DNA from 2 places in the Niveispirillum sp. GW835-FHT14G11 genome. Region 2 is predicted to be linked to the other one. Evidence: riboswitches for the same ligand, from Rfam matches in the RefSeq annotation. Region 2 holds a riboswitch; the other holds the start of a gene.
What was found. A riboswitch is a leader RNA that binds a small molecule or an ion and turns the genes downstream of it on or off. The one in region 2 is predicted to bind cobalamin.
Positions count from the first base shown of each region.

Region 1: linked by a shared signal. The riboswitch ahead of AC1Q7F_RS20965 (HupE/UreJ family protein) and the one ahead of AC1Q7F_RS13300 (TonB-dependent receptor plug domain-containing protein) in region 2 are both predicted to bind cobalamin.

Region 1 covers NZ_JBXAFZ010000011.1:261,513-265,720, reverse strand. The annotation lists gene AC1Q7F_RS20970 (glycoside hydrolase family 2 TIM barrel-domain containing protein) at 1-750, opposite strand, end outside; gene AC1Q7F_RS20965 (HupE/UreJ family protein) at 923-1,528, opposite strand; cobalamin riboswitch at 1,564-1,783, opposite strand; gene AC1Q7F_RS20960 (DUF1636 family protein) at 1,841-2,218, shown strand; gene cobN (cobaltochelatase subunit CobN) at 2,206-4,208, opposite strand, start outside.
Region 2 covers NZ_JBXAFZ010000006.1:214,637-218,844, forward strand. The annotation lists gene AC1Q7F_RS13295 (methyl-accepting chemotaxis protein) at 1-1,232, opposite strand, end outside; cobalamin riboswitch at 1,453-1,636, shown strand; gene AC1Q7F_RS13300 (TonB-dependent receptor plug domain-containing protein) at 1,865-3,715, shown strand; gene AC1Q7F_RS13305 (ABC transporter substrate-binding protein) at 3,715-4,208, shown strand, end outside.

The DNA of each region.
Region 1 (4,208 bases), on a different contig from region 2:
GATGCGGGTCTTGGGTACCGCGACCAGCCGGACCGAGCGCTCGATCCCCGACACGCGCCAGAAATCCTGATCCTCCAGATAGGAGCCGTCGGACCAGCGAAAGACCTGCATCGCCACCATGTTGCGGCCGGGCTTCAGGAAGCGGGTGATGTCGAATTCGCTGGGAAGCTTACTGTCCTCCGCATAGCCCACCTTCTGCCCGTTGACCCAGACATCATAGGCAGCACCGGCGGCACCGATATGCAGGATGACATCCTGCCCGTCCCAGCCGGCCGGCAGATCGAAATCTCGGCGGTAGGAGCCGACCGTATTCATCTCATGCGGGATCAGCGGCCGGTTGGGTGGAAACGGGTAGATGACGTTGTTATAGCGGGCATGGTCGTATCCCTCTGCCTGCCACATGGCCGGCACCTTGATGTCCTTCCAGGTGGAAACATCATAATCCGGCTTCTCGAACCCGGTGGGCAGCGCCAGGGCGGAAGGGGAGAAATGGAACTTCCACAGCCCGTCCAGCGACAAATGCCGCGTCGATGCCGCCCGGTCGCCCGCCAAAGCGGCTTCGCGCGTTTCGAACGGGAACATCGTGGCGCTGGCCGGCAGGCGGCCGCGTTCATTGACGGCCGGGTTCTCCCAATCGGGGCGGGAGGGATCGACCTGCACGGTCGCCACTTTGGGCTCCGGCGCCGCAAAGGTGCTGCTGGCGAAACCGACGGCCAGGGCCAGACCAGACAGGACAGCGGAACGCGACATCGTCTCCCCCCAATTTATTATCTGAGATCGTTACCTGGGTATGATTAGTATGATAATTTTTGGCAACAAAAATGATTGGCGAACCGCAGGTGGTGAGGGCCGGCGCGGTGGTCGCGGTTGTGAAGGGTCTGTGCCGCTCGGGTCCGGCAGCCGCGCGGCACAGACCCGCCGGTCAGACCTGACCGGCCAGTGCCGCCAACCCAACCAACGCCACAACCCCGCCCAGCAAGCGTGGCAGCGCGCCGGCGATCCAGGCGCGGTGGCGCAGCAGCAACGCTGTCCCAACGGCGATAACCGACTGGATCACCGCCAGCCCCAGCAAATAGGCGGCGACCGGCGTCGCTTCGGCCCCGAAGATCGATTCACCATAGGCATAACCGTGGAACAGGCCGGCAAGGGCGAACAGCCCGGCCCAGGCCGCCACCGGCAGAGTCCGGCCGCTGGCGATCGCGCCACCGGCAACCAGCACAGACAAAGCCACGACGATCTCTGCCGCCGGCAGGTTCATGCCGGCAACATGCACGCCCACGCCCAGGCAGGACAGCGCCACGAATAGCACCGGCAGCATCAGTGGCAGACGGGCAACGGCAACCGCCAACCCGGCCGCCAGGATGAAGGCCAGATGGTCCGGCCCGATGACCGGGTGGCCAAGGCCGGACAGCAGCCCTTGGGTGAAGGTGGCGGGCAGTTCGCCATCCATCATATGGTGCCCGAAGGCCGGACTGGTGGTGAGCAATGCGGCGCCGCAGGCCGTGGCGCGGCGGAACAGAAGCGACATACTTCCTCCTTTGCGTCCTCCCTCCGAGGACGGTCATGGCTATGGTTCCACCGGCAGGTCTCCTGGCTTGCGGCTGACCACGCGCCCAATCCGCCTTCCCGATCCCGAACGGGACCAGTGGCATGATGGATCGAACGCTCGCCGCTCACAGTTGCGGGGGCAGCCGCGGCTAGAGGGTTGGATGGGGTCCGTCCCGTTCCGCGTTCCCTTTTCATGCCGGTGTTGAAACCGGCAACCGTTGGAAGCGGCGGCACTATGGACCCGCCCCCGCATGGTTGACAAGCAGGACTGCCATCGGTCTATTGCCGCCCTATGACAGACCCGAACATCCCCCGTCCCACGGTTTCCGTCTGCCGGTCCTGCCGGGGGACCAACCCCGATCTGGCAACCGACCCGCGCCCGGGCGCCGTTCTTGCCGTTGGCATGGGCGCGATAGAGCCCGCCGATGTGGCGGTGCAGGTGGTGGATTGCCTGGGCAACTGCAATCACGGCCCCTCGGCTGCCCTGCAATGTCCTGGTCGGTGGCAGTACCTGTTCGGGGAGGTCGATCCCGTCACCGGGCCGGCCGACCTGTTGGCCGCTGCCCGCCTGCTGGCCGCATCGGGGGACGGGCTGCTGCCCTGGGCCACAAGACCACCGGCGCTGAAGAAGGGGCTGATTGCCCGCCTGCCACCGCTTCAGCCGTCGTAACCCACCATCAGCCTCGCCAACTCCGCACCGGTGCTGTTGCGGCGCGAGTGCCAGAAGCCACGACGCATCGCCTCCTCCAGCCGCATGGCAATGTGTCCGGCCGCCGCCGGGTTCTCTGCCCGCAGGAAATCCGCCACGGCCCCATCGGCCACATAGGCGTCGAACAACAGATCGAACTGGTGGGACCGCGCGGCCCCAGCCAAAGCCGCCAGCGCGAAGGCACTGTCCACGGCCACTGCCATCTCCGCCGCCCCGGCATAGCCATGGCGCATCATGGCGGCGATCCAGCGCGGATTGACCACCCGCCCGCGCAAAGTTCGCGCCGTCTCCTCCGCCAGGGTGCGCACCGTTATAATTTCGGAGTCCGAACTATCAAGGTGATAGAGCGCAGGCTCGACGCCCAGGCTGGCCGCCGCCGCCGCGAACCCGCCCTCGAACCCGACCATGCCGTCATTGTTCAGGATATCGGTATCGCGATGATCCTGGGCATGGACCAGGGCGTCGCTGTCCTGGACCCGCCGTCGCCATTGCAGGGGCAGCGGCACGCCGTCCAGCCCCTGTGCATACGCATGACAGGAACCGTCGAGATAGGCCGCGCCCAGTTGCGACCGGTCAAGCCAGTCGCCGCTGGCGATCAGCGCGCCGACGGCCCCGTCATAGGCGCCAGGGGCAGCCCCGAAGATGCGGGCCGCCGCATGACGCTCCGCGATCGGGCCGGGCAGGCCGGACGCCATTAGGTCGAACGCCTCCCGCCGCACATGCAGGGCCAGCGGATTGACGTCCGGACCCTCCGCCAGCGCCGCCACGGCCGCCACCGCGCGGTCGAACAGGGCCAATTGCTGAGGGAACATGTCCCGAAACAGGCCGGAAATGCGCAGGGTGACATCCACCCGCGGGCGGCCCAGCACGCCCGCCGGCAGCACCTCCATCCCCGTCACCCGGCCCGACGCCCCCTCCCAGCAGGGCCGCACGCCGAGCAATGCCAGGGCCAGCGCCAGTTCCTCCCCGCCCGTGCGCAGCGTCGGACTGCCCCAGCAATCCACAACCAGCCGCGTCGGCCAGTCGCCCTGATCCTGCAGATGCCGGGTCAGGACCGCATCCGCCGCCTTCCAGCCCAGGGCCCAGGCCGTCGGCGTGGGCACGGCGCGCGGGTCCAACGCGAACAGGTTGCGCCCGCTGGGCAGTGTGTCGGCCCGGCCGCGCGACGGCGACCCGCCCGGCCCCGGCCGCACGAAGCGCCCATCCAATCCCGCCAGCAGCGCCGCGATCTCCGCCCCGGCACTGGCGGCGATGCGCGGTGCGATCCGTTCGCGCAGCCCGGCCAGGATGCCAGGCACACGGCTCCAGCCGGGATATGGTGGGACAGTGCCGTCCAGCAATGCTGCCGCCAGCCTGTCCAATGCCGCCCGTACCCGGCCGCAGGTCGGGGGCACACCCTCCACCCAGGCGCCCAACGCTGCTGGGATCGACCCAGTCCAAACTGTCTCCGGCGGGACCGACATCAATGCCCCGACATCGTCGGTCAAGTGGATGTCCAACGCCAGAGCCGGTGGCAGGGCGGCATCGGCCCCCTCCCCCCGCCCGCGCGTAAATCGGGCAATTGCCGCCAGCAACCGCGCCTCGCCCTTGGCCTCCTGCCGCCGGCCGAACACATGCAGCCCGTCACCGATCTGCATATCCTTGATATCGCAGAGATGTGCATCCAGGCGGGTCAGCATGGCATCGGGATCGGCATCGGGTGTGAAGCCCAGATCGGCCGCCAGACCTGTTGCCCAGGCCAGTTCCAGGATGCGGTCGCGCAAGGGCGGCAGGCGGCGCGGGGCCAGGCTGGCGGCCTGGGCGAACTCGTCCAGCGCCTGTTCCAGGGCCGCCAGATCGCCATGCAGCCCGGCCGGCATCGGCGGTGGCGGCAGATGACCGACCAGCACCGCACCCAGGCGGCGGCGGGCCTGCACGCCCTCACCCGGATTATTCAGCACGAACGGGTAGA
Region 2 (4,208 bases):
AGCTTGGCATCAGCCTCGGCATCCTTGCGATCCGCCTCCATGCGCAGACGCTCGGCCTGCGCCAGCCCGTCGCGGAATTCGACCACGGCTTCCGCCATATGCCCGATCTCATCCACCCGGTCGGTGCCGGGGATGGCGGATGTCAGGTCGCCGCGCCGCACGCGGGCCATGGCGTCGGTCAGGGCCAGGATGGGCCGGGCCAGGCTGTTGCCCATCAGCACGAACAGGCCGGCAGCCAGCGCGACCATCACGATGGCGATGATGGACAGGGTGGTGACGGACCGGGTCAGGGCCGCGTCGATCACGCGGGTCGGAACCGTGGTGACCAGCACCCAGCGTTCCTGAACGTCCTTGAAGCGCAAGGGCACGGCGGTGACCAGCCGTTCCTCCCCCTCCAGCCGGATGCTGGCCTGGATGGCATGGTCTTCCTGCTGGGCCTGGGCCACCAGATCGGCCAGGGGGCCCTTTTCCATTGGCTTGTTCAACTGCTCGGCCGTCGGATGCACCACCCAGTGGCCGTTCTGGGCCAGCAGGCGCACATCGCCCTGTTCCAGCGGGCGGAAGGCGGCGAACTGCTTCTGCAGGGCGGTCAGGGCCATGTCGGTGGTGGTGATGCCCACGGGCTTGCCGTCACGCCGGATCGGTGTGCTGACGGTGACCATCAGCACATCCTTGCCTTCCACCGGATAGATATAGGGAGCGGTCAGCATGGTACGGTTGGCGGCCAGCGGGTCCAGGTACCATTCCTTGATCCCGGCCTCCAGGGTCATCACCAGCGGTTCAACCCCTACCGTCCCGTCGGACTTGCGGAAGAAATAGGGCACGAAGCGGCCCGATGCATCAGCACCCTCCAGACCCTTGCCGGCCGTGTCGTCCCCGTCGAAACCACCGGGCTCGAACGCCACGGTTACGCCGACAATGTCGGGGTTGGCGGCCACGGCAGCGGTGGTCTGGCCCGCCAGCAGTTGCCGCGTGAAACCCCCTGTCCGCAGCCCGCCTTCGGCCTGAGCGTTGACAATGCGGACATTGTCGATGGCGTTTTCCACCAGATCGGACGCGATCAGGGTGAAGCCCGTCGTCGCCTCCGCCAGGGCCTGTCGTACCTGCCCGCCGGTGGTACGCTGCGACTGGACGGCGGCACCGATGGTCAGCGCGATGCCCAGACCCAGGCAAAGCCCGACGCCGGACAGGACGAGACGTGTCTTCAGGGAGGAACGGAGCGACCGGATCATGGGCATTTTCCCTTGGGGGCTTCGGGGGAATGGCTGCGCCCGCGTGCTTGCCGGATCCTTTCCCACCGCAGGGTGAGAATAGCGGCGCTTTGTTCAAGCTTTTTGACGGTGGTGCCGATTTTCGCCCGAGGCGGCGCATTGTTGTCCCCATGCCACATGGACGGGGGTGACATGCCGGGGCGGCTCCAAGGGTTTCCTTGCGCCCCCTTCGCGGGCGCGGTAAGACCCGTGCATCGATGGTTCCCCCGGCAACGGGGGTGAAAAGGGAATGCGGTTAAATTCCGCAGCTGCCCCCGCAACTGTAAGCGGCGAGCGAAGCCCGACATGGCCACTGGGAAACTGGGAAGGCCGGGCTGATGCTGTGACCCGTGAGCCAGGAGACCTGCCGTCGGCAATGCGTCGCGCGGCCATTGGGCGGGGTGCCCCGATGGGACGGTTTACCGTTTCGCGCCGGCGCTTCCGAAGGAGTGCGCGGGTGGAACGTTTGTTTGGAAAGGGGCCCGTGGCGGCCATCATCAGGTCCAGCATATCGGTGTGAAGGCAGAGGTTCCGCCATGGCGGAGCGCTGTCGATGCCGACCGCACGCACATCCCTCCGGATTCGTCAGAAAAGAACGGATCGGAGCCTTAGAAGTGAGCCACATTACCCATTTGCGCGCCACCCTGCTGGGTGCCGCCGCCATTCTGACCGCCATGCCGGCATGGGCCGACCCGACCCAGGTCGCCGAAATCATCGTCACCGCCAACAAGGTGCCGACCGCGCAGGCCCGCGTGGGCAGCACGGTCAATGTCATCGACGCCGCCGAGATCGAGCGCCGGCAGCAGGTGCAGGCCATCGATCTGCTGAAGCGCCTGCCGGGCGTGTCCATCTCCCGCAATGGCGGGCTGGGCAGCACCTCCACCGTCCGCCTGCGCGGGTCGGAAAGCGGCATGGTCAAGGTGCTGATCGACGGCGTGGAAGTGAACGACGCGTCGGGTGCCAACAACGAATTCGACTTCAACAGCCTGATGACCGGCGATATCGAGAAGATTGAGGTGCTGAAGGGTCCGCAAAGCGCGCTTTACGGCAATGACGCCATGGCCGGCGTGATCAATGTCATCACCCGGCGCGGCGAAGGCGAGACCCGGATCCGCGGCACGATCGAGGGCGGTTCCTATGGCACCTTCCGCCAGCAGGCCTCGCTGACTGGCGGCACCGAACAGGCTGATTACGCCCTGTCGGCCGCCAACCTGTCCACCGACGGTTTTTCCCGCACCTTCGTGGGCGACGAGAAGGATGGCACCGATGCCCGCTCCGTCAGCGGCCGGGTCGGTTTCCAGGCCAGCGAGATACTGCGCTTCGACCTGAATGCCGGCTGGTCCTGGCTGGACACCGAATTCGATCCGTTCGGCGGCGATGGCCCGTCGGACCAGGAGAAGGAGACGTGGCAGGTCCGCGGTGCGGCCAGCCTGTCACTGCTGGATGGCAAGTTCGAGAACAGCCTGGCGGCATCCTATGCCGGCACCGACCGCGATTTCGACGAACCCACGGGCTTCTATCGCTTCTCCACCTTCGACAGCCGGCGCAAGGCGCTGGATTATCAGGGCAATCTGCATCTGCGCGACAAGGATGTGGCCACCATCGGCCTGTCGGTGGATGAGGAGGATGCCAAGACCACCAACACGGTGGGCACCACCACCACCACCGGCCTGGATGACAAGGTCACCACCAAGTCGGCCTTTGCCCAGTATCAGGCGGCCCTGACCGATGACCTGACCGTCACCCTGGGCGGGCGCGTCGATGATCATGAGCAGTTCGGGACGGAAGGCACCTGGCGCGCCACCGGTGCGTATGAGGTGCCGACCACGGGCACCATCCTGCGCGCCAGCTATGGCACTGCCAACAAGGCGCCGACGCTGTATCAGCTGTACGACCCGTTCTATGGCAATGCCAGCCTGAAGGCCGAAGAGGGCAAAGGCGTGGATGCCGGGTTCGAGCAGCCGTTGCTGGATGGGCGTGTCAGCTTCGGCGCCAGCCTGTTCCGCAATGTTTATGACAACATGATCGCGTTTTCCAACGGCTATATCAATGTCGCCAAGGCGCGGACCAAGGGTGTGGAACTGACCTTCCAGGCGCAGCCGGTGGAAAGCGTGCTGATCCAGGCCAACTATACCTATCTGGAAGCCAAGGACCGCCGTACGGGCCGCGACCTGCCGCGCCGGCCGCAGGACACGATCAACGCGTCGGTGGACTGGACCGTCGCCCAGGGCATCGATCTGGGGGCCGCCCTGCGCTATGCCGGCAAGCAGCGCGACACGGCGTCCGCCACCGCGCCCATCCTGGATGATTACACCGTCGTGGACTTCACGGCCCGCTGGGCGGTGCTGGACAATGTCAGCCTGTTCGGCCGGGTGGAGAACCTGTTCGATGAGGATTACCAGGAGGTTCGCACCTATCGCGCGCCGGGCCGGTCGGCCTATGGCGGCGTGACGGTGACGTTCTGATGCGGATCGGCGTCGCCCTGCTTCTGGCAGCCCTGACGGCCACCCCGGTAGGGGCGGCGCCGAACCCACATCCCGCTGGGCGTGTGGTTTCGCTGTCGCTTTGCGCTGACCAGTTCCTGCTGGCGCTGGGCGTGCCGAGCCAGATCGCCGGGCTGACGCGGCTGGCGGGGGACGACCATCTGTCGCCCTATGCCGCGCAGGCCGCCGGGATGGTGACGCATGACGGGACGGCGGAAGCCGTGCTGATGCTGAAGCCCGATCTGGTGGTGGCCGGTGGATACGCCAGGGCCCAGACGGTGGGCATGCTGGAACGGCTGGGCGTGCCGGTGCTGAAGCTGAAATCGGCGCAGCGGCTGGACGAGATCCCGGCGCAGATCGAACAGGTGGCCAAGGCCCTGGGCAGGGATGCCGAGGGCCAGCGCCTTGCCGACGATCTGCGGGCCCGCCTGGCCGGCCCCGGACCGGGCCCACGGCCCACGGCGGCACTCTACCG